DNA from 4 places in the Streptomyces sp. NPDC005070 genome. Region 4 is predicted to be linked to each of the others. Evidence: riboswitches for the same ligand, from Rfam matches in the RefSeq annotation. Region 4 holds a riboswitch; each other region holds the start of a gene.
The links. A riboswitch is a leader RNA that binds a small molecule or an ion and turns the genes downstream of it on or off. The one in region 4 is predicted to bind cyclic di-AMP.
Positions count from the first base shown of each region.

Region 1: it holds a riboswitch for cyclic di-AMP, as region 4 does, so the genes downstream of both, ACWEBX_RS23965 (M23 family metallopeptidase) here and ACWEBX_RS33010 (M23 family metallopeptidase) in region 4, are expected to answer to the same signal.
Region 2: it holds a riboswitch for cyclic di-AMP, as region 4 does, so the genes downstream of both, ACWEBX_RS05375 (NlpC/P60 family protein) here and ACWEBX_RS33010 (M23 family metallopeptidase) in region 4, are expected to answer to the same signal.
Region 3: it holds a riboswitch for cyclic di-AMP, as region 4 does, so the genes downstream of both, ACWEBX_RS03715 (M23 family metallopeptidase) here and ACWEBX_RS33010 (M23 family metallopeptidase) in region 4, are expected to answer to the same signal.

Region 1 is NZ_JBSFZS010000074.1:9,035-16,628, reverse strand. It holds gene ACWEBX_RS23985 (aspartate aminotransferase family protein) at 1-922, shown strand, start outside; gene ACWEBX_RS23980 (helix-turn-helix domain-containing protein) at 1,118-1,756, shown strand; gene ACWEBX_RS23975 (DUF6126 family protein) at 1,783-1,899, shown strand; gene ACWEBX_RS23970 (tyrosine-protein phosphatase) at 1,928-2,725, opposite strand; cyclic di-AMP (ydaO/yuaA leader) riboswitch at 3,380-3,535, shown strand; gene ACWEBX_RS23965 (M23 family metallopeptidase) at 3,540-4,442, shown strand; gene ACWEBX_RS23960 (SGNH/GDSL hydrolase family protein) at 4,715-5,500, shown strand; gene ACWEBX_RS23955 (PPOX class F420-dependent oxidoreductase) at 6,752-7,138, opposite strand; gene ACWEBX_RS23950 (hypothetical protein) at 7,244-7,594, opposite strand, start outside.
Region 2 is NZ_JBSFZS010000009.1:56,115-63,708, reverse strand. It holds gene ACWEBX_RS05400 (DinB family protein) at 1-109, opposite strand, end outside; gene ACWEBX_RS05395 (VOC family protein) at 340-714, shown strand; gene ACWEBX_RS05390 (beta-glucanase) at 1,031-1,735, shown strand; gene ACWEBX_RS05385 (alpha/beta fold hydrolase) at 2,132-2,878, shown strand; gene ACWEBX_RS05380 (hypothetical protein) at 2,909-3,139, opposite strand; cyclic di-AMP (ydaO/yuaA leader) riboswitch at 3,559-3,730, shown strand; gene ACWEBX_RS05375 (NlpC/P60 family protein) at 3,738-5,624, shown strand; gene ACWEBX_RS05370 (hypothetical protein) at 5,684-6,001, opposite strand; gene ACWEBX_RS05365 (PadR family transcriptional regulator) at 6,226-6,756, shown strand; gene ACWEBX_RS05360 (DUF2306 domain-containing protein) at 6,841-7,594, shown strand, end outside.
Region 3 is NZ_JBSFZS010000006.1:5,580-13,173, reverse strand. It holds gene ACWEBX_RS03725 (M16 family metallopeptidase) at 1-1,267, shown strand, start outside; gene ACWEBX_RS03720 (M16 family metallopeptidase) at 1,264-2,652, shown strand; cyclic di-AMP (ydaO/yuaA leader) riboswitch at 2,867-3,023, shown strand; gene ACWEBX_RS03715 (M23 family metallopeptidase) at 3,036-3,803, shown strand; gene ACWEBX_RS03710 (GntR family transcriptional regulator) at 3,999-4,691, shown strand; gene ACWEBX_RS03705 (HPr family phosphocarrier protein) at 4,919-5,200, opposite strand; gene ACWEBX_RS03700 (bifunctional acetate--CoA ligase family protein/GNAT family N-acetyltransferase) at 5,377-7,594, shown strand, end outside.
Region 4 is NZ_JBSFZS010000155.1:272-7,865, reverse strand. It holds gene ACWEBX_RS33045 (amino acid permease) at 1-829, shown strand, start outside; tRNA gene ACWEBX_RS33040 (tRNA-Lys) at 952-1,024, shown strand; gene ACWEBX_RS33035 (GTP cyclohydrolase II) at 1,083-1,736, opposite strand; gene ACWEBX_RS33030 (MarR family winged helix-turn-helix transcriptional regulator) at 1,858-2,367, opposite strand; gene ACWEBX_RS33025 (dihydrofolate reductase family protein) at 2,448-3,590, shown strand; tRNA gene ACWEBX_RS33020 (tRNA-Met) at 3,675-3,748, shown strand; gene ACWEBX_RS33015 (PP2C family protein-serine/threonine phosphatase) at 3,997-5,103, shown strand; cyclic di-AMP (ydaO/yuaA leader) riboswitch at 5,319-5,474, shown strand; gene ACWEBX_RS33010 (M23 family metallopeptidase) at 5,486-6,520, shown strand; gene ACWEBX_RS33005 (aldo/keto reductase) at 6,655-7,594, shown strand, end outside.

The sequences.
Region 1 (7,594 bases), on a different contig from region 4:
GACCACCGGTTCCCTGTCGGTGAACGGCGAGGACGGCTTCCGCGACGGCTTCGCGCCGCTGCTGCCCGACACAGCCGTTCCGCTCGGCGATCTCGACGCCCTGGCCAGGGAGCTGAAGAAGGGCGACGTCGCCGCGCTCATCGTGGAGCCGATCCAGGGCAAGGGCGTCCACGCGTCCCCGCCGGGATATCTGCGCGCCGCCCAGGAACTGCTGCACCGGCACAAGGCGCTGCTCATCGCGGACGAGGTGCAGACCGGCCTCGGCCGGACCGGGGACTTCTACGCCTACCAGCACGAGGAGGGGGTCGAACCGGACCTGGTGTGTGTCGCCAAGGCGCTCTCCGGCGGCTACGTGCCGGTGGGCGCGACCCTCGGCAAGGACTGGATCTTCAAGAAGGTCTACTCCTCCATGGACCGGGTCCTCGTGCACTCCGCGAGCTTCGGCTCCAACGCGCAGGCCATGGCGGCGGGTCTCGCGGTGCTCTCCGTGATGGAGAACGAACAGATCGTCGCGAACGCGCGCGTCACCGGAGAGCTGCTGAAGTCCCGGCTGGCGGCCCTGGTCGACCGCTACGAACTGCTCAGCGAGGTGCGCGGGCGGGGTCTGATGATCGGCATCGAGTTCGGGCGGCCCGCGTCGCTCAAGCTGCGCAGCCGCTGGACCATGCTGCAGGCCGCGCGCAAGGGGCTGTTCGCGCAGATGGTCGTCGTGCCGCTGCTCCAGCGGCACCGCATCCTCACCCAGGTCTCCGGCGACCACCTGGAGGTGATCAAACTGATCCCGCCGCTGGTCATCGACGAAAGGGATGTCGACCGCTTCGTGGAGGCCTTCACCGCGGTGATGGAGGACGCGCACAACGGCGGCGGGCTGATGTGGGACTTCGGGAAGACACTGGTGAAGCAGGCGGTGGCGAACCGCTGAGACCCGGCCGGACCGGCGGTCCGCCGTGGGCGGGGCGAGTGTGACCGGCACGGCCGCGTGGGTGCGGACGGCGCGGCGGCGTGGGTGCGGACGGCGGCGCGGGTGTGGTCGGGCGACTGGCCCGGGTCCGGCGAGGTTCTTTGCCTCTGGGGCAAGAGAATTGCCCCAGAGGTAATTGTTTGGCTCAATGGTTCCATGAACCCTGCCGATCCAGGGGCGGTCGAAGAGCCGTCCGCCGAGCTGCACGCCGTGGCGCCCCGGCTCCGCGCCCTGCGCCGCGGTGCCTCCCTCACGCTGGAGGGCGCCGCCCGCGCCGCCGGTCTCTCGCCCGCCCATCTGTCCCGGCTGGAGACGGGGCAGCGCCAGCCCTCGCTGCCGATGCTGCTCACGCTGGCCCGTGTCTACGGTACGACGGTTTCCGAACTGCTCGGCGAGGTGGTCCCCGACCGTGACGCGGTCGTACGGGCCGCCGACATGGAACCGGCCCCGGCGGGCGGCTGGACCTACTGGCAGGCGGGCTCCGCGGGCCGGGCCATGCAGGCCCTGCGGGTGCACGTCCCCTACGGTTCCCAGGGTGACATCGTGCGCGTCCACCCGGGCGAGGAGTGGCTGTACGTCCTCAAGGGGCGGCTCAGTCTGCGCCTCGGGGACACCACGCACGTCCTCGCTCCGGGAGACAGCGCCCACTTCGACTCGCTGACCCCGCACCGCATCGCCGCCGCCGAGCGCGACGGAGCCGATCTCCTCTTCGTACACACCCTGCTGCAGAGCCCCGTCGCCGCGCTGTGCCTCGGCCCGGCGACCGGCCACCCCACCCCGGGAGAGACATCATGACCGAACCCACAGAACCCCGCCGGTCCATGGAGGACAAGTTCCCGCGCGCCCTCTGGGTGCGGCTGATCATCTACGTCGCCGTCGGCCACCTGTTCGCGGCCTTCATCTACCTGCTCTTCACGCTGGGCGCGCAGAACCAGTAGGGCCCCGGCCGGGGAGGGCGGCTCCGGCTCAGTCCAGGAGCCGCGCGCGCAGGCGCTCCCGGAGCTCCGGCGTGAGCCCCAGCCCCTGTTCCAGATAGGCCTCGACGCTGCCCCACTTCTCCTCGATCGTCTCGAAGGCGGCTGTCAGGTACTCGGCGCGCGCGTCGAACAGCGGGCTGAGCAGTTCCATGACCTCGGGGGAGTAGGCGCCGGCCGAGGAGCCGTTGCGGTGGACCTTGTAACGGCGGTGCGCGGCGTTCGACTCCAGGTAGTCGGTCACGATCGCCTCGCGCTCGACGCCGAGGGCCAGCAGGGTGACAGCGATGGACAGCCCGGCGCGGTCCTTGCCCGCCGCGCAGTGCATCAGCGCGGGCACGCTGTCGTCGGCCAGGGCGTGCAGCACCTGGGCGTGCTCGGCCGTGCGCTCGCTGATGATGGTGCGGTACGAGTTGATCATCCGGTTCGCGGCCTTGCCGTCGCCGAGGAGCCCGCGAAGCTGGTCGATGTCGCCGTCGCGGACCATCTTCCAGAACTCGCTGCCGTCCGCCGGGTCGCTCAGCGGGAGGTTCACGTTCAGTACGCCCGGCAGCTCGACGTCCGGGCCCTCCAGCTTCTGGTCCGCGGCGTTGCGGAAGTCGAAGATCGTGTGGAGACCCAGGGAGGCGAGGAACGCGGCGTCCTCCTCCGTGGCGTGCGCGAGGTGGCCGCTGCGGAACAGCCGCCCGTAGCGCACGCGCCGGCCGTCCGCGGCGGGCAGTCCGCCCACGTCGCGGAAGTTCCGCACTCCGCCGAGCTCGGGCTCGGTCGACGGGACCTGCTGCGTCACGGGGGCTCCTCCCATTCGGCCGCCGGCGTCACCGGGCTGGACTCGGCGCCGCTCGTCGGCAGTTGTACCGGCTTGCGCTGTCGACGATACGACATAGGTTCCTCGGGCAATGAGTTGTCCACAGGCGGCCTTCTCCCGTACTGAAAGCCCTGGAAGCGGCGCTCCACAGTCGCTGGATCGAACGCCAGTTCGATGCGCGTGCGGGGCCGGCCGTCGGGTCGGTCACGTCCTTCGCGCCGCGCGGGACTCGCGGGGCAATTGAGGTGAAATGCGGCATTGCGAGTGTGCCGTTTTGTGCGCCGCCTCGCATAGAGGTCCGGATGTACTGGATATCCGTCGACGTCGCATCTGACCGTTCTGTCCGAATAAGCGCCTTCGTTACAACTGGCCCTGGAATAGGGCGCCCTGGGGCGAGTCGCGTGAGGAGCGTCATATTCGTGACGATGCGTTGCCGTCCTCATTTCTCAACCCGCGAGGTTTTACGGGTGGGTTGAGAGGTCCGGAAGATCGTCACTCCACGGAGGGTGACGGCGATTTCCGCATGGATCAAGAAAGACGAGCGCACAGAAACCGCCCATAGTTGTCGACGCGCTCTCATCTCGCTTACGTTCTGCCTCAATCCGGACGGACGCCCAATCCTGCCGCCGCCCGGAATCCGCACACTCACCCGTACACGGCAGGAGCGGGGGACCCACAGGTTCCGTGCCTGGTCCGGTCTCCGGAACAGGCTAGGGGTACAGCCGCACAGCAGCGGCCGGGCATCTCCAGCCCGCACCCGACAGCTCACCCCGCAGGCGCCGGAGAGGAATTCGTCATGCCCGCGAAGGGTAAGCACCGCCGTCCCAAGTCCCTCCGTTTCACCCGCTCGATAGCCGTGGCCGGAACCGGTGGCGCCGCACTCGCGCTGCCCCTGATGGGAGCCACGGGCGCCCAGGCCGCGACCCCGGCCACCCCTGTCGCGCAGCATGTCGAGAAGGCCGCGACCGCCGCCCCCGCCGAGAAGTCCGCCAAGTCCGCCACGGTCAAGACGTACGCGGTGAAGCGCGGCGACTACCTCTCGAAGATCGCCGACGAGCAGAACGTCGGCGGCGGCTGGAAGAAGATCTACGCGGACAACCGCTCCGCGATCGGCAGCGACCCGTCGCTGATCCACCCCGGTCTGAAGCTGTCGCTCGGCAAGAAGGCCGCCTCCGCCGCCCACTCGGCGACGCAGTCGGCCACGCGGACGGCCACCGCGGCGAAGTCCGCGCAGGCGACCCCGGCCGCCGACACGGCCCCGTCCGCCACGGCTTCCACCAACAGCTCCTCCGGCTACACCCTGCCGGTCGACAGCAGCAGCATCGGCACCGGTTACAAGGTGGCGGGCAGCATGTGGTCCAGCGGCTACCACACGGGCGTGGACTTCGTGGTCCCGACCGGCACCACGCTCAAGTCCATCGCGGCGGGCACCGTCGTCTCCGCGGGCTGGGGCGGCGCCTACGGCAACCAGGTCGTCATCCAGCACGCCGACGGCAAGTACTCCCAGTACGCCCACATGTCGTCGCTGTCCGTCTCGGCCGGGCAGACCGTGACCGAGGGGCAGCAGATAGGCCTCTCCGGCGCGACCGGCAACGTGACCGGACCGCACCTGCACTTCGAGATCCGCACCACGCCGGACTACGGCTCCGACATCGACCCGGTCGCGTACCTGCGCTCGCACGGTGTCGCCGTGGGCTGACGCCCCTCCTCCTCCTGCTCCTGACGGTCAGGAAGATCTCCGAAGGCCGGACCCCATGATCCCCTGGGTCCGGCCTTCGGTGTTCCCGTGACGCGACCTCGGGGCGATCGCTGCCTCAACATCCTTGACGCGGGCCTTATTCCAGAGTTGACCAATGCTTGGCGAGTGGCTTATCTCACCGCCCGTCAACCCCTCCCTACGGTCGCGTAGCTCACATCAAAAGGTGAATCATGCTTGATGTGGCAGACGATTCGAAGAGTGACAACAGATCAGTGATCGGGTCGTACGTGGCGGTGGGGGACAGCTTCACCGAGGGCGTCGGCGACCCTGGGCCCGATGGAGCCTTCGTCGGCTGGGCCGACCGGTTCGCGGTACTTCTCGCGGACCGCAGGCCCGAAGGCGATTTCGACTACACCAATCTCGCCGTGCGCGGCAAACTGCTCGACCAGATCGTCGAGTCCCAGCTCCAGAGGGCGAAGGAACTCGCTCCGGACCTGGTCTCGTTCTGCGCCGGCGGCAACGACATCATCCGCCCCGGCACCGATCCCGACGAGGTCGCGGAGCGCTTCGAGCGCGCGATCGCCGACCTCACCTCCGCGGTCAGCACCGTCATGGTGACGACCGGCTTCGACACCCGTGGCGTTCCCGTGCTCAAGCATCTGCGCGGCAAGATCGCCACCTACAACGGACATGTGCGGGCCATCGCGGACCGCTACGGCTGTCCCGTGCTCGACCTCTGGTCCCTGAAGACGGTCCAGGACCGCCGGGCCTGGGACGGCGACCGGCTGCACCTCTCGCCCGAGGGACACACCCGGGTGGCGCTCCGTGCCGGCCAGGTACTCGGCCTCGAGGTCCCGGCCGACCCCGACCAGCCCTGGCCGCCCCTCCCGCCGCGCGGCACGCTGGAGGTGCGCCGCGACAACATCCAGTGGGCGCGCGAGTATCTGGTCCCGTGGATCGGACGGCGGCTGCGCGGGGAGTCCTCGGGCGATCACGTCTCGGCCAAGGGAGCCCTGTCCCCGGACGACATCAAGCTGCGCATCGAGTCGGTGGCCTGAGCCGCTGCCGGCCCTGCCGACGGGCCCGGTTCGACGGGCGTCACCGACTTCGGCGGCGAGCCCGGCCTGGCCGGCCGGGACCGGCTCGGCCAACGGGACCGGCTTCGGTGGCGGCATCGGCTTGACCGGGCGGGACCGGCTCGGCCGGCGGGATCGAGCTGGCTGGCAGGCCCGGCTGGGACCGTCCGACCGGCCGGGGCCGCGTGCCGTCGCCGCGGCTGTGTCAGCCCATGCTGTTGAGGGGCGCCACTCGGCTCGACAGGATCCGGGACGATCGCCGTCGCCTTGGACGGGGCATGGGGGCCGGGTGAGGCACGGTATGCGGGAAGAGCCGGGCCGGCGTTCGGGGCCGGGCCGGGGCCAGGGCCAGTGAGACTGAGCAGGGTAGGTGTCGTCACCCCACCATGCCGACCTGGTGCTTCTTGAGGCTCTGAGCACGACACCTGTCGTCAGATTCGCATCCTTCTTCCTCTGCCCCCGGCACCGGAGCCTTCTCCCACACCGATGCCCCGGCTGCGGAATGCCGGCCCGGTTCGCCCGCTCGGCAAACGCCGTCGCGCGCCTGTCAGGCGACACGCTCCACCCATGGCAGTGCCGTTTCGTCACGCGCCCGACATCAAGGCGCCAGGGAGGAGCCGCCTGCGGAGCCGACCTGACCCGGATGGATTCGGTTCCCGAGGAACCCGATGCGGCGACCATGACGGTGCTCTTGCAAGTCCAACGACAGGTCATGGATCTGCTCGCTGCAGGCGGTCCCAAGTCTGCGACGAGCGCTGGTTCGCCGGTCCCCGTCGCGCATTACTTTGCCGACGTACGGGCCATAGTCGCCATGACCTTCCGGTCCTGGCCCATCGCCCGGGAGTACGCCGGCACCGCCTGTCCGGCTGCTGTCCTCGACGCGGAGTACGCCTCTCGTGCTGCACAAGCCCAGCCCCTGCTCAACACTCCGGGCAAGAAGAAGACCTCCAAGCCCTACACTGCGCCGCTCATGGAATCCCTGGCCGCTGGGACTGCCTTGGACATCGCCTTGCAACTCCTCGGAGCCCCAGACGCACACGATGCACAAGCGTGCTTGGACCCACTCGTCCAGCAGCTACGCGGCGTCGATCTCGCTCTCAGCACCTACCTTCGACGCCCGGCCATGGATCTCTCACCCTCTGCGGATCGCTGTCAGGGACCCGTCCACGGTGAGCCGGTCTTCCAGCTCCTCGGCGAGCCATGCCGGGCCCGGAGTTGACGCTGCGTCACCCGTTACGGGGTGAGCCGCACGCGGATGCCCAGCGTCCCGTCCGCTCCCCGGCGCAGCCGGCTGTCGAGAATCATGAGGCGGCCGAGGATGCCGTACTTGCGGGCGATGAGTGAGCGGTAGCGGGCGCCGGTTGCCTTGTCGGCGATCTCGGCGGTGGCCGGGATCTGGTCACCCGTCGGGTTGCCGCGTAGGTCGCAGGGGCCGACGAGGATGTCGCCGCGTGCCCGGATCCGCTTGACCTTCCAGGAGTCGGCGGGGGTCCGCACGCCCAGCGTGTCACCGTCGCGCACCACCCACACCGGTGAGGTGACCGGGGTGCCGTTCTTGCGGTAGCTGGTGACGAGCAGGTACTTGCCGGCGCCGAGCCGTTCCAGCAGCGTGTCGTCCATGATGCGTTTCTGCTCCTTGCTATTGCGTTCGGGGTCGTTGGCCACTTGGGCGGCGTACTGCGATGTCAGTTCGGGGGCAGCCGTCATGCTCTCGACCTGAGGGGACTACGGGTGCAGCTCGATTTGGTTGAGGACGGGCGCGCTGCCGGGCCGGGTTGATCGGGCGGGGCGCCGGAGGTCTCCGTACTTGTTACTCGCTCTCTCGGCCAGGGCGGCGAGAATCAAGTCGCTGACGGCTTTGGTGGACACCGGGTTCTGGCCCGTGATCAGGCGGCCGTCGCGCACGGCGTGCGGCGTCATCGGGACGGTGGAGCGCACGTATTCGGCTCCCTTCGCGCGCAATTCGTCCTCCAGCAGGAACGGCACCCTGCTCTTCACGCCGGCCAGTTTTTCCTCGACCGTCGCGAAGCCGGTGACGGTGCGGATCCGTACGTGCGGATTCCCGTCGGCATCACG
Region 2 (7,594 bases), on a different contig from region 4:
ACGGACGGCGGATGTCGTACTCCGAGAGACCGTCGAGCTTCCAGATCAGGGCGTCACGAGCCGACTGCAGGTAGCGGTGGAGATCGGCCTTGGCATCCGGTGAAGTCATGGCGTTCAGTCTGCCGTTCCCCGGGGCGTTGTCGTGGCCGGTCCGATCAAGTACCGTCACCGGCGTGAACACCGGACCGGCGCCTCGCCACACACGGATGGGCAATCCGGTGGAGGGCTGATCGCGTGGTGGGTGCGCCGCAGGCGCCGCCCCCGTCCGGCACGTGGACCTCCCGGTGCTTGTGCACCACGAGTCCGTCTTCCGTGCCGAGCACTGCCGAGGTCAGCCGTATGACAGTCACCTTCAATCACACCATCGTCGCAGCCAAGGACCGCCGCGAGTCGGCACGCTTCTTCCGGGAACTGCTGGAACTGCCGGAAGCGCCGTCCTGGGGTCCGTTCACCAATGTCCAGCTCACGGACGGCGTGCTGCTGCAGTTCGCCGAGCCCCCGGTGGACATCCAGATGCAGCACTACGCGTTCCTGATCGACGACGAGCTGTTCGACCGCGCGTACGGACGGCTCCGCGCCGACGGCGTCGAGCACTGGGCCGATCCGCAGATGCGGCGCCCCGGGGAGATCAACGACGAACACGGCGGCCGTGGCGTCTACTTCAAGGACCCGGCCGGCCACGCCATCGAGTTGATCACCCGCCCTTACCTGTAGCCGGGCGGAGCCCGGTCGGGGCCGCAGGACGCGGCGCCCGGCCGGGCAGCCGGCCGAACCGGTGGGTGGGGCGTGTGTCGCGCTGCGATCCGCGATCCGCGAGCTGCATCTGTGATCCGTGAGCCGCATCCGTGATCCGCGAGGGGCGCGGGGCTCAGGCGTCAGCGCGCGGTACGCGGAAGGTGCCGCGCGCCGGAGTACGACCGGTTCACCCCGATGGGTTGTTTTGTGGCGAGTTGGGATGAACAGGGCGTGGATGTCGGCGGCTTGGGGAGAACCTGGACGTTCGCGAAACGCCGTCATCGAGGAGTGCCGCGTGTCCGATGTCGTCTTCACGGCGGATTTCGCCTCGACTCGTCAATGGGTCGCGGGCCATTCCTGGGCCTATCCCGACGGCGGTCCGGTCAACCCGGACGACGGCAAACTCGACCATCTGGTCACCGACCCCTCCTACAGCCGGACAGGCCGCTTCCGGGCCACCCGGCGCCCGGACGGCGACTGGGACGCGGGCCTGCTCACCACCGAGGGCAGCGCGGACGGGTTCATGGTCCGCACGGGGGACGTGCTGGAGGCACGGGTCAAGCTGCCGACGGTGACGGGGGCCTGGCCGGCGATCTGGACATGGCGGGACGGCGGTCAGGAGATCGACGTCTTCGAGTACCACCCCGACAACCCCGACCTGCTGGAACTGTCCAACCACGTACGGAACACCCACCGCTACTACCGGAACCACGCGATCCAGCCCGGTGCCTGGGTCGACCTCGTGGTCGAGCTCGGCGCCCTCCGGGTCGTGTGGTGGGTCAACGGAATCCGGGCTTTCGACGACCGGCGCGGCGTGGGCAGATCCTGGCACGCCTATCTCATCGTCAACCTCTCCGTCTGCGCGGGGCGTTACCACCCGCCGCCGCCTCCCGAGGCCTCCGAGATGGACTTCGAGGTGGCCCGGCTGGCGGTCCGCAGGCCGCTGGTCGGCAGACCTTTCCCCGCGGCGGAGGAGTGCGAGGCCGACGTCCTCGACTGACGTCGGAGCCGGGCCTCGGCAGGTGCAGCCGGGCAGGTGCATCCGCCGGGGCCCTCGGCGCGGAAGTACGGCATCAGAAGCGACGCTGCGCCGGTGCGCGTCGCGCCGACGAGTGCCGAGGGCCATGCCGAATTCGCAACCGGGGGACGCCCCCGAGTCCGCCTACGTCAGTCACGTCGGCAACTGCCGCACGTGTCAACGGGAGTCGGGACGCTGCCCGCAGGCGGCCCGTCTCTGGCGTTTCTACCAGGAATGGCGCAATGGGTACCGCGCGCGGCCCAAGCCCACGGAGTGACCTACGGAGTGAGATTGGGGCGGGTCCGTGCCCGGTGAGACGATCCCTCCTCACGGTCCAGTGCGAGGCGTGGACTAAGCGCCGGTAGGTGGAGGGGTGTCATGCGAGGTTCTGTGCGGATGTCCGCCGACGATGTGTCCCGGTCCGGGGAGACCGGCGCCTCCGTGGCGCTGCGGCCCCGCCGCGTTCCTCGTCCGGACGGGGAACCGGCGCGTGCGGCCGTACTCGTCCTTCATGGCGGCACCGCCGACAGCAAGGCCCCGTTGCGGCCGTGGAACCTGGCACGTGCCCGGATGCGGCCGTTCGTGCGCTCCGTGACACGGGCCCTGCCGGACGAGGACACGTTCGTCGGTCAGGTGCGCTACCGCCACCGGGGATGGAACGGCGTGGACGCCGACCCCGTCGCCGACGTTCTGCTGGCACTGGACGAACTCGCCGCTCTGGTGGGGGAGGTGCCGGTCGTGCTCGTGGGCCACTCGATGGGCGGGCGCGCCGCGCTGCGGGCCGCGGCCGCCCCACAGGTCCGGGCCGTGGTGGCACTGGCGCCTTGGTGCCCCGAGGGTGAGCCGGTGGCCCACCTCCGGGACAAACGCGTGATCGTGCTGCACGGGGACCGGGACCGGGTCACCGACCCCGTGGAGTCGTTCGCCCTCGTCCGTCGGGCCGCGGAGGCGGGTTCCTCCGCGAGCGCCGTGCGGGTCGAGGGCGGGGACCACGCGATGCTGCGCCGCGCGCGGACCTGGCATCGGGCCACGAGTACGACGGTCGCCGAACTGGTGACCAGGATCGGCGGTGGCCTCGACCCGCTCCCCGCCGAACGGCCGGGCGGAGAGCCCGGCGTTCTGTAGGGCGTGCGGGACGTCCTGGGGCCGCGGCCGTCAGGAGCCCGGTGTGTCGAGCCGGTCGTCGGGGTCGGGGGTGGGGGAGAAGGCGCGGCGCCTACCGGACGCCGGCCGTGCGGCGGACGAGGGAAGCGGGGCGCCCGTCGACGGATCCCAGCTCAGGATCCACTCGAAGTCGCGTTGCAGCCGACGTGCTTCGCTTCGCACGAGCGTCGGTATGTCACCGCGTTCGGAGATCAGTTGGGCATAGATCGGCGCTTCGTGCACGTGGGGATCCTCGACTCGCTCTCGTGGTCTGACGTGCTTCGACGGTACGGCCGGCAGATGGTCGCAGCGGTGATCCGGCCAGCTCGGCCAGAACCGGTCAAGGTGTGACGGAAGGGTGCCGTCGATGTCGAGCGACGTGCCAGGGAACGCCCGTTGCGTGCACACTTTCGACACATTCGAGTTGGCTCGACGTGTGACCCGCGGCTCGGGACCGGGCGCCGGCCTCGATCGTCCCAACGGCCGTGCTCAGCCACCTTTTCGCGTACGGCCCGTGTCCTCACGGTCGCGCTGCGGGATGGTGCGATGAAGGTCACGAAAATGTATCGGACATCTGGGACGTGGATCTTCACATCGGGTGCACACCATCGCTAAGTTGGCGACCAGGCCGCCCGACTCCCTCCGGCGAAGTTCGCCGGGCGGTGCGGCCTCCGCCGAGTCCTGCCTGTCCTCGTGGCAGCGGGAGCCGGGGACCCACCGAACCTGGGGTGAATCGGCCAACTGCCTTTCGGGGCAGGGACCGTAGGGCATACCTTCCGGAATCGTCCGCCCGAACCCGACAGCTAACCCGGTAGGCGGACGACGGAAGGAGCACCACTCCATGGCGCCGGAACGCACCCCGCCCAGCGGCGAAGAAGTCGCCCGACGACTCTCGTCCCTCTACGACCAGGCGGAGCTCGCCACCGGAAACTTCAACGGGACCCGCGCCCTGGCGAACTCCAGCCGCAGGCCGGGCCGACGGGGCGCCAGTCAGGGGAGCGGGGTTTCCGACGCCGCCCAGGAGGACCTGATGCGGCAGTGGTTCGACGGGGCGCGCTCCCGGTTCGGACCCTCGGCTCCGGCCGCACTCCCGGTGGACAGGCAGCAGGAGCGTGGCAGCGGAGGTGCTCGTCCGAAGGAGGCCGCGAAGGCGCCCAGGGGGTCCTCGTCGGACCTTCCGACGATCTACGAGCTGGAACAGATCGTGCGGCCGGTCGCCGAGTTGACGGCTGCCCCGATGCGAGAGCTGACCGCAGGTCCGGCTTCGGAGCCGGGCGCGCGCCCCGCGTTGGAGCTGACCGCCGGTCCGGCGGCCGCGCCCCCGGTCGGCGCACAGGCGGCACCGGGATCCGAGATGGCGGTCCGTGCGGGGCTCCGCGCGGGGGCCGCTCCGGCCGCGGCGTCGCAGCAGTCCTCGCCGCACGTCAAGAAGCAGAGCGCCCGGCGCAAGTTCGCCGTCGCGCGGGAGCTGATGGCGCGCCACATGGCACGGCAGGGCATGCCCGTGGCACAGGTGCCGGCCATCGAGTACCGCCCGGCGGCCCCGCAGACCGGTTCGTTCCCGTCGGTCGGTCAGACCGGTTCGTTCCCGATGGTCGGTCAGACGGGTTCGTTCCCGACGGTCGGGCAGACCGGTTCGTTCCCGACGGTCGGGCAGACGGGCTCGTTCCCGTCGGTCGGCCAGACCGGTACCTTCCCGTCGGTCGCTCAGCCCACCGCGTTTCCGGCGGCTCCGCAGACCGCCGCGTTCCCGTCCGCCGCTCAGACGGGCACCTTCCCGTCGGTCGCTCAGGCGCCCGCGTACCAGGCGGCGCCCCAGCCGACCCCGTACGAGGCGGCGCCCGGGGTCTTCGACACGGGCTCCATGCCCCAGGTGTACGAGTCGGCGCCCCCGGCCGCCCAGCCCCAGGCGGTCATCCTGCCCCGCGGGTACGAAGCGCCCGCACCGGCCCCCGAGTACACGTCGGTGCTCCTGCCCCTCGCGTACGAGAAGCCGACGCGTCCCAGCGGGTACCAGCCGGCCCCGATGCCCCCGATGAGCGAGCCGGTTCCCCAGCCTCCGGCGTACGAGGCCGCGCCGCGCGCGGCCGCCTATCCGCCGGCCCCGATGAGCGAGCCGTTGCCGCAGCCGCCCGCGTACGAGGCCGCGCCGCGTCCGGCCGCTTATCAGTCGGCCCCGATGCCCCCCGAGAACCAGCCGGCGCCCCCGCCGGCCGGCGACGCCTGGCGGCAGTCGTTGCGGCCGACCGGGAACCAGCAGGCGTGGCCCGCCGCTCCCGGGGCCGCCGGCGCGAACCCGGGGTTCGACATCGACAGCCTTGTCGCCGGTGCGGGAGCCGGCGCCGCCGCCCCGCCGGTCATCGGACACGACAGCAGAGCCGCCGAGGCGGTCGCCTTCGCCCGCGCCCAGATCGGCAGCCCGTGCGTGTGGGGAGCGTCCGGACCCGGTTCGTACGACCCCTCCGGTCTCACCCAGGCGGCCTGGAAGAGCGCGGGAGTCATGCTCCCCCGTGCGACGCAGGACCAGGCGCAGGCCGGCCCGGCGGTCGACCTCGGTGCCATCCAGCCGGGTGACCTGGTCTTCTTCCACGCCAACGTGAGCCACGTGGGTGTCTACGTGGGTGACGGGATGATGGTCCACGCGCCGAGTCCCGGAGCGCGGATCAGCGAGGAGTCGGTCGAATACGTCGGACGGGCGGCCATCCACAGCGTCGTACGCCCGGCCTGAACCCCGGCTCGGCCGCCCTGGACGTACCCGGTACAGGGCCGTCCAGGACGTAACCGCGGTCAGAACTCGCTGTCGATCCCCGTGACGGCGGCGGGTCCGAGCGGCGCGTCGTCCGCGGTCAGGCCGCTGTCCAGGAGCGCGCCGGAGACGAGCCGTACGGCCTCGGCCTCGGCGCTTCTCCGGTCCGCCGCCTCGACCTCGAGCCGGACGGAGAACCTGTTGTCCTCGTCGACGGAGAGCAGGCTCAGTTCCTCGCTCTCGCCCAGGTCCGTGTTCTGCGGGTCCTGGGGGCGAAGCCTGCGTTCCACCTCGGCACGGGAGGCGGCCGGGAGGCCGTGGACGAACGTCCCGGGAACGGTGATGACGTAGGTGGTCACAGGAGCTCCTAGTGCGGCCGGCGCGAGGGCCTGAAGTGCGGTCGGTTGTGTGATCGCCCGTATACCCCGCATTGTGCCGGGCACCCGGATCTTCTTCGCGTCGGGCGGCGCCCGACGTGCCGCGGCCGTGTGTTCGGCGGAGCCCGTCGTGCGGAGTGCGCCGTGCGGTGGCCGGACCCGGCGGTGCCTGCCGCGCGGTGATCGCGTGGCGATACCGTCGCCCCATGGCTGACGCTAGGTTGACCACCGCCTCGTACCTCGTCCTCGGCATCATCGACAAGCTGGGCGAGGCCAGCGCGTACGACGTCAAAGGGGAGGCGGCGCGGACGGTCGCGCCCTTCTGGTCGGTGCCGCACGCGCAGGTGTACGCGCAGTGCGAGCGTCTCCTCGACGCCGGGATGCTGGCCCAGGTGCGGCAGGAGAGCGGCCGCAACCGCAGGGTGCTGACGCTGACGGACCAGGGCCGGGCCGCTCTGCGGGGCTGGCTCGACGACCCCGCGTTCGTCCCGGTGGAGGCCCGCGAGCGCGGCATCCTCAAGCTGTGGTTCGGCGGCGAGCCCGACGTGCTCGGCCCCGTACAGCTCGACGAGCACCGCAGAACCCTCGGCGACTACGAGGAACTCGCCGAGACGGTCGGCGCATTGCTGACGCGCGGGCAGCGGGACGCGCTCGAGTTCGGAATCCGGTACGAGCGGATGATGATCGACTTCTGGCAATGGGTGCAGCGCCGGGACGAGGACACGACAGACCGTTGACCCCGGCGGTGGACGGCCCTACCGTCTCGATAGTCCAAACGAGACTATTGATGGCCGGGCCGCGGCCACGAGCAGGGAGCCGTCGTGCGTCGTCCAACGGGCACCACCTGGCGCCGCCTCGCCGTCATCGCCGTGTCGGCCGTGTGCGTGGGCTACGCGCCGATCGCGATGACCGAGCTGTGGCCGTACGCGCGCCCCGGCGCGCCCGCGTTCGGTGAGTGGATCCTGGCCCACGTGGTCTCACCGCGCTACGTGGCCGACGCGCTGGCCACCCGGATCGGGCCGTACCGGCACAGCCTCGTCCCGATGATCGTGCACTCCGTTCTCGGCGGTGTGCTGATGCTGCTGGGTCCCGCGCAGGTGCTCACCGCCGTACGGCGACGCGTACGGCTGCACCGGGCCCTCGGGGTGGTCTTCGCGCTCACCGTGTACGCCTCGATGGCCGGCGCCGGCCTGTATCTGGCACGCACGGCGCCCGGGGACGCCTTCAGCGGTGCCGCGTTCTGGATCGTGCTCGCGACCATCCTGGTGGGCACCGTGATGAGCGTGACGTTCGGCGTGCTCGCCGCCGTCGGCGGGTTCCCCGACCTGCACCAGCGCTGGATGCTGCTGTGCTACGGCTTCCTGCTGACCGCCCCGCTGCTCCGGTTCGAGTGGGGTGGCCTGCCGCTGATCCTGCCCGGACTGTCCATGGCCGAGATCAACCAGCTCGCCACCATGCACCTGGGCTCCGTCGTCGCGTTCGGCGCCCTGATCGCCTCGCGTTCCCTCGACCGGCGCGTGAAGGTCGCCGGAGTCTCCGGTTCGTGGGCGCCCGTGCCCGTCCTGGCCGTCGCGC
Region 3 (7,594 bases), on a different contig from region 4:
CGAGGACCATCTGACCCCGGTCGCCGCGGTGTGCCTCTGGTACGACGTCGGCTCGCGCCACGAGGTCAAGGGCCGGACCGGACTCGCCCACCTCTTCGAGCACCTGATGTTCCAGGGCTCCAAGCAGGTTCATGGCAATGGTCATTTCGAACTCGTCCAGGGCGCCGGCGGCTCGCTCAACGGCACGACGAGCTTCGAGCGCACCAACTACTTCGAGACCATGCCCGCCCACCAGCTCGAGCTCGCCCTCTGGCTGGAGGCCGACCGCATGGGATCGCTGCTCGAGGCGCTGGACGACGAGTCCATGGAGAACCAGCGCGACGTCGTGAAGAACGAGCGCCGCCAGCGTTACGACAACGTCCCGTACGGCACCGCCTTCGAGAAGCTCACCGCGCTCTCGTACCCCGAGGGCCACCCGTACCACCACACCCCGATCGGGTCGATGGCGGACCTGGACGCGGCCACCCTGGAGGACGCCCGCGCGTTCTTCCGTACCAACTACGCGCCCAACAACGCTGTCCTGTCGGTCGTCGGCGACATCGACCCGGAGCAGACGCTCGCCTGGGTCGAGAAGTACTTCGGCTCCATCCCCGGGCACGACGGCAAGCCCGCCCCGCGGGACGGATCGCTGCCCGACATCGTCGGTGAGCAGATCCGCGAGGTCGTCGAGGAGGACGTCCCGGCGCGCGCCCTGATGGCCGCCTACCGCCTCCCGGAGGACGGCACGCGCGCGTGCGACGCGGCCGACCTGGCGCTCACCGTCCTCGGCGGCGGCGAGTCCTCCCGGCTCTACAACCGGCTCGTACGCCGTGACCGCACCGCCGTCGCGGCCGGGTTCGGCCTGCTGCGGCTCTCCGGAGCGCCCTCCCTGGGGTGGCTGGATGTGAAGACGTCCGGCGACGTCGAGGTCCCGGTCATCGAGGCCGCCGTCGACGAGGAGCTCGCCCGGTTCGCCGAGGAGGGCCCCACGGCCGGGGAAATGGAGCGCGCCCAGGCCCAGTTGGAGCGCGAGTGGCTCGACCGGCTCGGTACCGTCGCCGGCCGCGCCGACGAATTGTGCCGGTACGCCGTCCTGTTCGGCGACCCGCAGCTCGCTCTGACCGCCGTACAGCGCGTCCTCGACGTCACGGCGGAGGAGGTCCAGGAGGCCGCCAAGGCCCGTCTGCGCCCCGACAACCGCGCGGTGCTCGTCTACGAACCGACCACAGCCGAAGCCGCCGACGCGGCCGGCTCCGCCGACGAGACCGACGAGGAGGCGGCGAAGTGACCGAGCTCGCCACCATGGACTTCCACCCACAGCCCCAGGCAGGACAGCCGAAGCCGTGGGCGTTCCCCGCCCCCGAGCGCGGCACCCTGGACAACGGTCTGACCGTGCTGCGCTGCCACCGCCCCGGTCAGCAGGTCGTCGCCGTCGAGGTGATCCTCGCCGCGCCGCTGGACGCCGAGCCGGCGGGCCTGGACGGCATCGCCACGATCATGGCGCGCGCCTTCTCCGAGGGCACCGACAAGCACTCTGCCGAGGACTTCGCCGCCGAACTGGAGCGTTGCGGCGCCACGCTCGACGCGCACGCCGACCACCCCGGCGTACGCCTGTCCCTCGAAGTGCCCGTCTCGCGCCTGGCCAAGGCCCTCGGCCTGCTCGCCGACGCCCTGCGGGCCCCCGCGTTCGCGGACAGCGAGGTCGAGCGGCTGGTGACCAACCGGCTGGACGAGATCCCGCACGAGACGGCCAACCCCGCCCGTCGTGCCGCCAAGGAGCTCTCCAAGGAACTGTTCCCGGCGAGCGCGCGCATGTCGCGCCCCCGCCAGGGCACCGAGGAGACGGTCCAGAACATCGACGCGTCGGGCGTTCGCGCCTTCTACGAGAAGCACGTACGCCCCGCCACGGCCACCGCGGTCGTCGTCGGTGACCTGACCGATGTCGATCTCGACGAACTGCTCGCCGACACGCTCGGCTCCTGGACCGGCTCCTCCGCCGAACCGCGTCTGGTGCCGCCGGTGAGCGCCGACGACACCGGCCGCGTGATCATCGTCGACCGCCCCGGAGCCGTCCAGACGCAGCTCCTCATCGGCCGTGTCGGTGCCGACCGGCACGACCGCGTGTGGCCCGCCCAGGTCCTCGGCACCTACTGCCTCGGCGGCACCCTCACCTCGCGCCTGGACCGCGTCCTGCGCGAGGAGAAGGGCTACACCTACGGCGTACGGGCGTTCGGGCAGGTCCTCCGCTCCGCGCCGGACGGCACGGGCGCCGCGATGCTCGCCATCAGCGGTTCTGTGGACACTCCCAACACCGGCCCGGCGCTCGACGACCTGTGGAAGGTGCTGCGCACCCTCGCGGCCGAAGGCCTGACCGACACCGAGCGCGATGTCGCCGTGCAGAACCTGGTGGGTGTCGCGCCCCTCAAGTTCGAGACGGCGGCGGCCGTCGCGAGCACGCTCGCGGACCAGGTCGAGCAGCACCTGCCGGACGACTACCAGGCGACGCTCTACCGGCAACTGGCGGCCACCGGCACCGTGGAGGCCACCGCGGCGGCCGTGAGCGCCTTCCCGACGGACCGTCTGGTGACCGTCCTGGTCGGCGACGCGGCACAGATCGCGGACCCGATGAGGGCCCTCGAAATCGGTGAAGTCACCGTGGTGGCAGCCGAGTAGAACCGTGCGACGGAAGAGGGCCCTGACGGCTGAAGAGCCGTCAGGGCCCTTCCCTTTCCGGACATCGGTCCCAAGATGTCCGTATTCGTACGGCGGTTGCCCTTCTGCCCTGTGGGATGCGTTACAAAAATCGTGATCCGTTTGTTGTTCGAAAGACACCGCGTTTAGCGTCGGTGCGGCTGTTCGTCACGCAGTGCGCCGCGCCCGCGGCACCGGACAGTCATCGCCGAGTCCCCGTGACGTGAGTCAGGGGAGCCGGGGACCCACGCAGTCCCTGGGGTGAATCGGACGCCCTCTTCGGAGGGAGCCCGTAGGAGACCTTCCTGCTCCGAACCCGTCAGCTAACCCGGTAGGCGAGAGGGAAGGAAAGGACCAGCCCCTACATGGCGTTCACCTGTGGCACCGGCAAGCATCGTCGTACGAGCAGCCGGGTGCACAGCACCACCACGACCGCCGTCGGGGTCGCGGCGCTCACCACCACCGGCGTGATCGGAACCCTGGCCGCCCCCGCGTTCGCCGCGGAAGCCTCCGTCGAGCAGACCGGGCTCACCCAGGCCGTCACCCTCAACGACACGGTCGCCGACCAGATCGACGCCCAGGCCTTCGCGCAGCAGCGCGCCGCCGACGAAGCCGCAGCGCGCAAGCAGGCCGAGCAGACCGCCCGCAAGCAGGCCGCCGAGCAGGCCTCGAAGCTCCGCGAGGCCAAGGAGCGCGCCGCCCGCGAGGCCGAGCGCAAGCGCCTGAACACGTTCGTCATGCCGATCACCGGTTCGTACGTCTCCACCGGCTACCAGGCCAGCAGCGCCCTCTGGTCCTCCGGCAGCCACACCGGCGTCGACTTCCACGCCTCCTCCGGCACCTCGGTCCACGCCGTCGGATCCGGCACGGTCGTCACGGCCGGCTGGGGCGGCGCCTACGGCAATCAAGTCGTGGTCAAGATGCACGACGGCACGTACACCATGTTCGGCCACCTGTCGTCCATCGGGGTGTCCGTGGGGCAGGCCGTCACTCCGGGGCAGCAGATCGGCCTCTCCGGGGACACCGGCAACACCACGGGACCGCACCTCCACTTCGAGGCGCGTACGACCGCGGAGTACGGCTCGGACATCGACCCGGTCGCCTACCTGCGCTCGCACGGCGTCAACGTCTGACGACCGCTTCGCGGCTTCCCACCGCTTTTGATGCCCCGGCTCACCGAGTCGGGGCATCGTCGTTTCCGGACGCCGTCTGTCCAAAAAATATCCATGGATTCAGGCCCGCCATCGGAAATTCAGGCTTCCTGCAATAGAGTCACTGAACAAGCGTCAATCGACGGCGTTTCACGGGGATTAAAGCGGAGGTCGGTCATGCGTATTCCGGCACACTCGGTGTGCACGGCGATCCGTGACGACATCGTCGCGGGTGTCTACGAGCGCGGCGGCCGGCTCACCGAGGAACTGCTCGCACGCCGCTACGGCGTCTCGCGCGTCCCCGTGCGCGAGGCGCTGCGCACGCTGGAGGCGGAGGGCTTCGTGGTCACCCGCCGGCACGCGGGCGCCTGCGTCGCGGAGCCCAGCGAGCTGGAGGCCGCGGACCTCCTGGAGATGCGCATGCTGCTGGAACCGCTGGGGGCCGCTCGGGCCGCGCAGCGGCGCACGGAGGCCCACCTGAAGGTGTTGCGGGGGCTGGTCCGGCTGGGGCAGGAGCGTTCCAGGCGAGGCCACAGCGAGGATCTGCGCTCGCTGGGCGGCTGGTTCCACGAGACGCTGGCGCAGGCGTCCGGAAGCCCCGCGCTGACCTCGACGCTCGCCCAGCTTCGCCACAAGATCGCCTGGATGTACTCGGTGGAGGCGCCGGCCGACCCCGCGGAGTCCTGGGCGGAGCACGGCGGCATCGTGGACGCGGTCGCCCGGGGGGACGGCGAGCGGGCCCGCGCGATCACGGCCCTGCACACCGAGCGCGCCACGGCCGCGCACCGGCTCCGATTCCCCGGAGGCGACCGGGCGGACCGTGTGAGAAGTTCGCAACATCCCGTAAACGTGACGGGCCCGCGTCATTAACACAGGCGCCGTATACAAAGAGGGATATTCGGCGGGGGCTCATTTCTGATGCCCTTTTATTCGCGTGTCCGGAATTCCGGTGCACGCCATTTCCGCGGCCGCGGCGCGAGGCGCGCCTGACACCGGGGGAATGTGCGGGCGAGGCCACGGAAAACGGCCGGGCCGCGCCACCCGGAGAATGGGTGGAGCGGCCCGGCCGTGCGTGTCCGACTGTCCTGGGAGCGGGCTCAGACGGTCTCGGGGAGCTCGTCGAGCCCCTCGGCGACCAGCTTCGCCAGACGGTCGAGAGCGACCTCCGCGCCGTCGGCGTCCGACGAGAGGACGATCTCCTCGCCACCCTGGGCGCCCAGGCCGAGGACCGCGAGCATGGAGGCCGCGTTGACGGGGTCGCCGTCGGCCTTCGCGATCGTCACGGGGATGCCGGAAGCCGTGGTGGCCCGGACGAAGATGGAGGCGGGGCGGGCGTGGAGGCCCTCGGTCCAGCCGACGTTGACGCGGCGCTCAGCCATGAGATGCTGCCCTTCGGGTTTTCAGGGTTGTCTAGACCATTGTTCCATATCGCGAGGTGTGCCTGGACGGACCCGGGCGCCACCCGCCGCGGTGTCGGTCGAAGACCCGTGCCGACGCCCCGTCGTCCTCAGACTGCCCCGCGCCGTTGTCGTACGCGAGCCGTACTCTGGGGCCCATGCAGACCTCGTCGGACCGGCACGAGTACCCAGCCCACTGGGAGGCCGACGTGGTGCTGCGCGACGGCGGCACCGCACGCATCAGGCCCATCACCGTCGACGACGCCGAGCGCCTGGTCAGCTTCTACGAGCAGGTGTCGGACGAGTCGAAGTACTACCGCTTCTTCGCGCCCTATCCGCGCCTGTCCGCCAAGGACGTCCGCCGCTTCACCCACCACGACTTCGTGGACCGGGTCGGCCTCGCGGCCACGGTGGGCGGTGAGTTCATCGCCACCGTGCGCTACGACCGGATCAACGCGGACGGCATGCCCGCCTCCGCGCCCGCCGACGAGGCCGAGGTCGCCTTCCTCGTGCAGGACGCCCACCAGGGCCGGGGTGTCGCCTCCGCACTGCTCGAACACATCGGAGCGGTGGCCCGCGAGCGTGACATCCGCCGCTTCGCCGCCGAGGTGCTGCCCGCCAACAACAAGATGATCAAGGTCTTCACGGACGCCGGATACACCCAGAAGCGCAGCTTCGAGGACGGTGTCGTACGCCTGGAGTTCGACCTCGAACCCACCGACCGGTCCCTCGCCGTCCAGCGCGCGCGGGAACAGCGCGCCGAGGCCCGCTCCGTCCAGCGGCTGCTCGCCCCCGGCTCGGTCGCCGTCGTCGGCGCCGGGCGCGCACCTGGAGGGGTCGGCCGCAGCGTCCTCGACAACCTCCGCCAGGCCGGTTTCACCGGACGCCTGTATGCGGTGAACGCGGCACTCCAGGAGAAGGAACTCGACGGAGTCCCGGCCCACCGCTCCATCAGGGACATCGCCGACCCCGTCGACCTCGCCGTCGTCGCCGTGCCTGCCGAACTCGTCCCCCAGGTCGTGACCGAATGCGGCGAACACGGCGTGCAGGGACTGGTGGTGGTCTCCGCAGGCTACGCCGAGAGCGGCCCCGAGGGACGCGAGCGCCAGCGCGAACTCGTACGGCACGCGCGCACGTACGGGATGCGCATCATCGGGCCCAACGCCTTCGGTGTCATCAACACAGCGCCCGACGTACGGCTGAACGCCTCGCTCGCCCCCCAGATGCCCCGCCCCGGACGCATCGGCCTGTTCGCGCAGTCCGGCGCCATCGGCATCGCCCTGCTGTCCCGGCTGCACCGGCGCGGCGGCGGCGTCACCGGCGTCACCGGCGTGTCGACCTTCGTCTCCTCGGGGAACCGCGCGGACGTCTCCGGCAACGACGTCCTGCAGTACTGGTACGAGGACCCGGACACCGACGTCGCCCTGATGTACCTCGAATCCATCGGCAACCCGCGCAAGTTCACCCGCCTCGCGCGGCGGACCGCGGCCGCGAAGCCGCTGGTCGTCGTCCAGGGAGCGCGGCACGGCGGGGCAGCTCCCCAGGGACACGCCATCCGGGCCACACGGCTGCCGCACGCCACCGTGTCCGCGCTGCTGCGCCAGGCCGGAGTGATCCGGGTGGACACGATCACCGAACTCGTCGACGCGGGCCTGCTGCTGGCCCGCCAGCCGCTGCCCCGGGGACCCCGCGTGGCGATCCTCGGGAATTCCGAGTCCCTGGGGCTGCTGACGTACGACGCCTGCCTCGCCGAGGGGCTCAGGCCGCTGCCGCCCCGGGACCTCACCACGGCTGCCTCGGCGGAGGACTTCCACAAGGCCCTGTCGCAGGCGCTCGCCGACGACGGCTGCGACGCCGTCGTCGTGACGGCCATACCGGCCGTGGGGGAGACCTCGGCCGCCGACGAGGCGCTCGCCGAGGCGCTCCGGTCCTCCGCTCTGGAGGCTCCGGCGAAACCCGTGCTCGTGGTGCACGTCGAGCTCGGCGGACTCGCCGAAGCCCTGTCCGCCGCCGCGAGCACCGCCCCGCAGGCCCCGGAGGGTGCATCCGGCGCGTCACCCGGCGCCCGCTTCCACCCCTCGGACCGGTCACCCGCAGCGCCGCGTGCCGAGACCGCGCCGGACTCCCGGCTCATCCCCGCCTATCCCGCCGCCGAACGTGCCGTCCGCGCCCTCGCCGAAGCCGTCAGGTACGCCCAGTGGCGCACGGACGCCCATGAGCCCGGCAAGGTGCCCGATTACGAGGACATCGACGAGAAGGGGGCCGCCCGGCTGATCGACGACCTCCTCGCGCGCGGGGAGGGTCTCACCCTGGGCGGCGAACAGACGGCGGAGCTGCTCGGGCGCTACGGCATCGACGTACACCAGGCCCTGCCCG
Region 4 (7,594 bases):
CCAGTACACGTTCACCGGGTACGACGCCTCCGCCCACATGACGGAGGAGACCCACGACGCCTCCACGGCCGGGCCGAAGGGCATCGTGCGCTCCATCTGGACCTCGTGGATCGCCGGCTTCGTCCTGCTCCTCGGCTTCACCTTCGCCATCCAGTCCTACGACAAGGAGCTGGGCTCGGCGACGGGTGCGCCCCCGGCGCAGATCCTGCTGGACGCGCTCGGCGCAACGACCGGCAAGCTCCTGCTGCTCGTCGTGATCGGCGCGCAGCTCTTCTGCGGCATGGCCTCCGTGACCGCCAACAGCCGTATGATCTACGCCTTTTCGCGTGACGGCGCGCTGCCGTTCTCCTCGGTGTGGCACACGGTGCATCCGCGCACGCGGACCCCCGTGGCGGCGGTCTGGCTGGCCGCGGGCGGCGCCCTGCTGCTCGGCCTGCCGTACCTGATCAACTACGCGGCCTACGCGGCCGTGACGTCGATCGCGGTGATCGGCCTCTACGTCGCGTACGTCATCCCGACGCTGCTGCGGCTGCGCAAGGGCGACGACTTCGAGCGCGGGCCCTGGCATCTGGGCCGCTGGTCCCGGCCGGTGGGGGTGGTCGCGGTCGGCTGGGTGGCCGTCATCACGGTCCTGTTCATGCTGCCGCAGGTCTCCCCGGTCACCTGGGAGACGTTCAACTACGCCCCGGTCGCCGTGCTCGTCGTCCTCGGCTTCGCCGCGGCCTGGTGGCTGGCCTCGGCCCGGCACTGGTTCCTCAACCCCGGGCATCAGCGCACGATCGCCCGTGAGGCCGCCCGCAAGGGTGCACCCGAACCGGTCGATCCCTGACCTTGTGGGGCCTCGGGCGTGGCCGGGTCACCGATACCCGATCGGAGTCCCGGCCACGTCCCGCTATGCTCGGGGATGCATCGGCGCGGGCCGGTGCGCCGTGTCGGTGTTTTCCGGTGCGGGGACCCTTAGCTCAATTGGCAGAGCAGTGGACTTTTAATCCATTGGTTGTGGGTTCGAGTCCCACAGGGTCTACGGAAAGGCCCCCGGTTCAGAGGTATCCGAACCGGGGGCCTGTTTCGTTGCCGGGGTGTCAGCCCGCCGAGAGGCCGGAGAGCCCCGCGTGCTCCGTGAGTTCAGGCAGCGGCAGCGTGTGCTGGGTCTGGAGGACCTTGGCGCGCAGGTAGCGGACGTTGTGGGCGGTGGTGAAGACGCCCGTCGGGACGCGGTGGGAGACCGTGATGCCGAGTTCGCGGAGCTGTTCGGCCTTGTCCGGGTTGTTGGACAGCAGGTCCAGGGAGCCGATGCCGAGGGCCCGGAGCATCTGGGCGGCCGCCGTGTAGTCGCGGTCGTCCTCGGGCAGGCCGAGGGCCGCGTTGGCGGCGTAGGTGTCGAGGCCCTGGTCCTGGAGGGCGTACGCGTCGAGCTTGTTGTAGAGGCCGATGCCGCGGCCCTCCTGGCGCAGGTACAGCAGGACGCCGCCGCGCTCCGCGATCTGCTCCACCGCCTCGCGCAACTGGGGTCCGCAGTCGCAGCGGGCCGAGCCGAACACATCGCCGGTCAGGCACTCGGAGTGGAGCCGCACCAGTGGGTTCGCGCCGGGCTCGCCGAGGACGACGGCCAGGTGTTCCTTGCCGTCGTCGAGGCCGTGGAAGGTCACGAGTTCGGCGTCGACGGAGTAGCCGTCGCCGAAGCGCAGGGGTACGCGGACGCGGGTGCGCACGGTGGCGGTGGGGTGGTCGCGCATGGTGTCTCTCCGTCCGGCAGGTTCGTACGGGCTGTGCTTCAGATTTGAAGCACAGCCTCGGAACGAGACCCTACATCTGCTTAAAACTTCAAGCAACGGGTTTCGAGCCCTCTCGGGTGTCCTACGAGGAGCAGGAACGCCGCCGCCACGGCAGATCCTCCCCGGGAGCCCCGGGATCTCCGCTCTGGATGGCCCGGGTGATGGTTCCGCAGATCTCCTCGAGCTGTCCCACCTGCTCCGGGGTCAGATGGTCGAAGACCGCCGTCCGAACCGTCTCGACGTGCGCGGGCGCCACCCGCTCCAGGAGGGTCATGCCCTCGTCGGTGAGCACGGTCATGTGCCCGCGCTTGTCGGTGGGGCAGCCCTCACGGCGTACCGTGCCGTCCTTCTCCAGCCGCGCCACCGCGTACGTCAGCCGGCTGCGGGTGATCTTCAGGGCCTCGGCGAGGTCGGTCATCCGCAGCCGCCGGTCCGGAGCCTCGGACAGCCGGGACAGGATGGAGTAGTAAAGGTGGGGCATCCCCGCCTCCGCCTGCAGCCGGCGGTCGATGGCGTCCGCCAGGAGGGAGGTCGCGGAGATGTACGAGCGCCAGGCGCGCTGTTCGGCGGCGGAGAGCCAGCGGGTCGTCATGAGACCAGTCTAGGTATTGTTTAAAACTTGAACCACTGCGCCCGGATTCCTGTGCGCGTGCGACCGGAGGATGCGTCCCGATGCCCCGTCCCTACGTCCTGCTGTCCGCCGCCGTCTCCCTCGACGGCTTCCTGGACGACACCGGCCCCGAGCGGCTGCTGCTCTCGGGCCCGGCCGACTTCGACCGGGTCGACGAGGTGCGGGCGTCCAGCGACGCGATCCTGGTGGGTGCGGGCACGCTGCGCACGGACAACCCGCGGCTCCTGGTCAATTCCCCCGAGCGGCGTGCGGCCCGGGTCGCCGACGGCCGTCCCGAGTACCCGCTGAAGGTCACCGTCAGCGGTTCCGGAGAGCTCGACCCGCGGGCGCAGTTCTGGCACACGGGCGGCGAGAAGGTCGTCTACACGACGGACGAGGGCGCGCCGCGCGCCGCCGCCGCGCTCGACGGCCTCGTCGACGTCGACGTCGTCCCGACCGGCCCCCGGCTCGACTGGCGGGTGCTGCTGGAACACCTTCACGACGTACGGGGGGTGCGCCGCCTCATGGTCGAAGGGGGCGGCAAGGTCCACACCCAGCTCGTGCGCGAGCAGCTCGCCGACGAACTGCAGCTCGCCGTCGCCCCCCTCTTCGTCGGGCAGCCCGACGCGCCGCGGCTGTTCGGGACCGGGGAGTACCCCCCGGGCCGGATGCGGCTGGTGGAGACCCGGCCCGTCGGTGACGTCGTGCTCATCCGGTACGTCCCCACCGCGCCCGGCACCGGCTCGCTCGCCTCGGCCGCCGACCGGCGGTGGCTGGAGCTCGCCTGCGAGCTGGCGGAGCTGTGCCCGCCCTCGAAGACCGCGTTCAGCGTGGGCGCCGTGGTGGTCGCCGCCGACGGGACCGAACTGGCCCGGGGCCACTCCCGCGAGGGCGACGACCCCGTCGCGCACGCCGAGGAGGCCGCCCTCGCCAAGATCGACCCGGCCGATCCCCGGCTGGCCGCCGCCACCGTCTACAGCAGCCTGGAACCGTGCGCCCACCGCGCCTCCCGGCCCGCGCCGTGCGCCCGGCTCATCCTCGACGCCGGTGTACGGCGGGTCGTCACCGCATGGCGCGAGCCCGACACCTTCGTCACGGACGCCGACGGGAACGGACTCCTCGCCGCCGCGGGCGCCGAGGTCGTCGTCCTCCCCGAGTACGCGGACCGCGCCGAGGCCCCCAACCGGCACCTGGCGGCCCGGTAGGGAGCGGGTGCCCGCGCTGCGGGAGGGGCGGGTTTGAACGGGTGTGCTTCGGGTCCCGCGGATGGCGTACACTGGTTTCAACGACGCGGGGTGGAGCAGCTCGGTAGCTCGCTGGGCTCATAACCCAGAGGTCGCAGGTTCAAATCCTGTCCCCGCTACTGAAGGCCAAGGGCCGGAACTCGGATTCACGAGTTCCGGCCCTTGGTGTTTGTCCCACCGATTTCTCCGGCCGGTTCCGTTCGGGCGGACGACGCCGCGCTCCCCCGGTCGGGCCACAGGGGTCGCCCGCCGCCCGCGCGCCGGTTCTTCTGGACGGGTGGGGCAGCCAGGAGGTGAGCGGCGGACCGGACAGTTTCATGACCCGGCCGGCCGTCCGTCCCGCGGTGTCCACGGGCCCGGGAGTGTCGTGTCACCCGGTTCGGCGGCAGCGGAGCCGCGCCGGATCGTGTGGGCACGCGCCTTCGTCCGGGCCCTGCCCGTGCTGCTCGTCGCCGCCGGGATCGTCTACGACTACTTCACCCCGTCGGAATTCACCGCGGCCCCCCTGTTCGCGGCCGCACCCCTGGTCGCCGCGCCCCTCTACTCGCTGCGCGGAACCGTTCTCGCCGGCGTCCTCGCCGTGGGCGCCGTGCTCGTGACGCACAGTGTGCTCGACATCGTCCTTCAGGTCGACGCGGTCACCGAGGTGGTCACCGTGACGACGGCCGCCGTCCTCGCCGTCCTCATCAACACCGTGGTCCGGCGCGGCGACGAACGGCTCGCCTCCGTCCGGGAGATCGCCGCGTTCGCGCAGCGCGCCGTGCTGCCCGAGCCCGAGGCGACGATCGCCGGGCTCGAGGTCGCGGCCCGGTACGAGGCGGCGCAGGAGGACGCGTTCATCGGCGGGGACCTGTACGCGGTGCAGGACTCCCCGTACGGCGTGCGGCTGGTCGTCGGCGACGTACGGGGGAAGGGCATGACCGCGGTGGCCGCTGTCGCGACGGTGGTCGGGGCGTTCGGGGAGGCGGCCGAGCGGGAGGCGACCCTGGGGGGCGTCGCGGAGCGCCTGGAGCGGGCACTGACGCGCGCGGGCACCCGGCGCGACAGCGTCGACGCGGTCGAGGGGTTCACGACCGCCGTCCTCGCCGAGATCCCGCAGGGCGAGGGTGTCGTACGCGTCGTCAACCGCGGCCATCCGCCGCCCCTGCTGCTGTATCCCGACGGCGCGCTCGTCACCCTCTCCGCCGAGTCCTTCGCGCTGCCCCTCGGGATGAGTGACCTGGGAAGCCAACCCGCCCCGACGCTGCGGGAGGGATTTCCGCGCGGGGCGACGCTGCTCCTGCACACCGACGGACTGTCCGAGGCCCGCGACGCGCGGGGGGAGTTCTTCGATCCGGCCGCCTGGCTGGCCGGACGGGTCTTTCCCGGCCCCGACGCGTTGCTGACCGCTCTCTTCGAGGCGGCCCGCGCGCACACGGGCGGCCCGCTGACGGACGACCTTGCGCTGCTCGCCGTCCGGCGTCACGAACAGTGATCGGACCGTTCCCCTCCGCATAGCAACTGACTTACCGTCAGGGAAATCCGTGCAAGCGGCACGCGGTCAACTCGCCCGTTTTTCATCGTCCATGACCCCAAAGTCCTGGCCAAGAGGCGTTAATGATCAGCCGGAACAGCTTGGAATTCGGCACCCGGGTCTATTAACGTTCGATAACGCAGCGCGGTCGTCACAACCGTCACAAGAGGCGGCTCCGTGCGCACGCGCCGAATCCCGCAAGGGAACCGGGGACCCACCTCATGGGGTGAATCGAGCGTAATCCGCCGTGGAAGCACGGTGGCAATCGCCCGTAGGAGACCTTCCTGCTCCGAACCCGTCAGCTAACCCGGTAGGCGGCAAGGAAGGAAAGGAGTGCGCCCACGTGGCGTCCAACCGGCCCGCTCAGCCAACCTCGTTCGCGCCGAACGAAGCCCACACCTTCGGCTATGGCAAGGACGAGGGACCCTGGGAGGAGTGGAACCCCACCGCGGATTCCCTCGCTCCCGTCCGCGGCCGGCACCGCACGGGCAAGCAGCGCGGCGGAGGACTCGCCCGCAGCTCCACGGTTCTCGGCGTCGGTGTCATAGCCGCCGTCGGTGGTGGTGGCATCGCCAGCGCCGCTCCGGGCAAGGCGCCCGTCTCGATCTCACTGCCCGACCTGTCGTCGGTCACCGCGTCGGCCAAGGCCCTGATATCGGACGGCGGATCCAGCACCCCCAAGGGCTCCACGACTCCGCTCACCACCGCCGGTCTGACCAGCGTCGACGCGGCCCAGGGCAGCACCGACGCCGGTGAGGCGCTGCGCGACCGCATCATGGCGCAGGCCCAGTCGCAGCAGAACCAGGCCGACACCGCCACGCAGAAGGCCGTCCAGACCGCCGCCGCGCAGAAGGCCGTCCAGGCCGCCGCCAAGCAGCAGGACGAGGCCCAGGCCAAGGAAACCGCCGCGAAGAAGAAGGCGGAGGAGGCGGCCAAGCAGAAGGCCGAGGCCGAGCGCCTCGCCGAGCTGGCCAAGAGCTACTCGCTGCCGACCTCGTCGTACACCCTGACCTCGCGCTTCGGTGAGGCCGGCTCCATGTGGTCCTCCGGCTACCACACCGGACTCGACTTCGCGGCGCCCACCGGCACGCTGATCAAGGCGATCCACAGCGGCACCATCACCGAGGCCGGCTGGGCCGGATCGTACGGCTACCGCACGATCCTCACCCTCGACGACGGTACGGAACTCTGGTTCTGCCACCAGTCGTCGATCAGCGCCACCGTCGGCCAGAAGGTCGCCACCGGCGATGTCATCGGACGCGTGGGCGCCACGGGCAACGTCACCGGGCCGCACCTGCACCTCGAGGTGCACCCCGGCGGCGCCGCCACCGGCATCGACCCGATGGCGTGGCTCCAGAGCAAGGGCCTCAACCCCTGATCTCCGATCTCCGGCAGCCCTGACGTCAACCCCCCCGACGTCAGGGCTGCTGGTCGTCCGGGCCCGGACGGCGGCGCGCACCGCACCCGGTGCTTGTGGAATACATCCATCCGGTACGGGCGTTGAGGCCGTACATGACTTCTCTTCGCAAGCTCGGTTCGTCCGATCTCGAGGTCTTCCCGCTCTCCCTCGGGGGCAACGTCTTCGGCTGGACGGCTGACGAGACCCGGTCCTTCGCCGTGCTCGACGCCTACGCCGCCGCCGGCGGCAACTTCCTCGACACGGCCGACTCCTACTCGGCCTGGATCGAGGGCAACGAGGGCGGCGAGTCCGAGACCGTCATCGGCAAGTGGCTGAAGAGCCGCGGCAACCGCGCGGACATCGTGGTCGCCACCAAGGTCAGCCAGCACCCCGCGTACCCCGGGCTGTCCGGTGCCAACATCAAGGCCGCGGCCGACGCGTCGCTGCGCCGCCTGGGCACCGACCACATCGACCTCTACTACACGCACTTCGACAAGCCCGAGGTGCCGGTCGAGGAGGTCATCGGCGCCCTCGACGAGCTGGTGCGGGCCGGCAAGGTGCGGCACATCGCCGCCTCCAACATCTCCCCGGAGCGGCTGCGGGAGTCCCTGGAGTTCTCCGACCGCGAGGGCCTCGCCCGGTACGTCGCGCTCCAGCCCCACTACAACCTCGTCTCGCGCGACACCTACGAGGGCGCCCTGCTGGAGCTCGCGTCCCGGGCCGGTCTGGCGGCCGTCCCGTACTTCGCGCTCGCCGCCGGTTTCCTCACCGGCAAGTACCGCCCCGGCACCACGGTCGACTCTCCGAGGGCGGGCGGCGCGGCCAAGCACCTCGCCACGGAACGCGGGCCGCGGGTCCTCGCCGCCCTCGACGAGATCGCGGCGGCCCACGACGACGCCGTCCCGACGGTCGCCCTCGCCTGGCTGGCCGCACAGCCGACGGTCGCCGCGCCGATCGCCTCCGCCCGCACGGTGGAGCAGCTCCCGGCCCTGCTCGGCGTCGCGGACCTGGTGCTGACGGACGACGAACTGAAGCGCCTGTCACAGGCGTCCG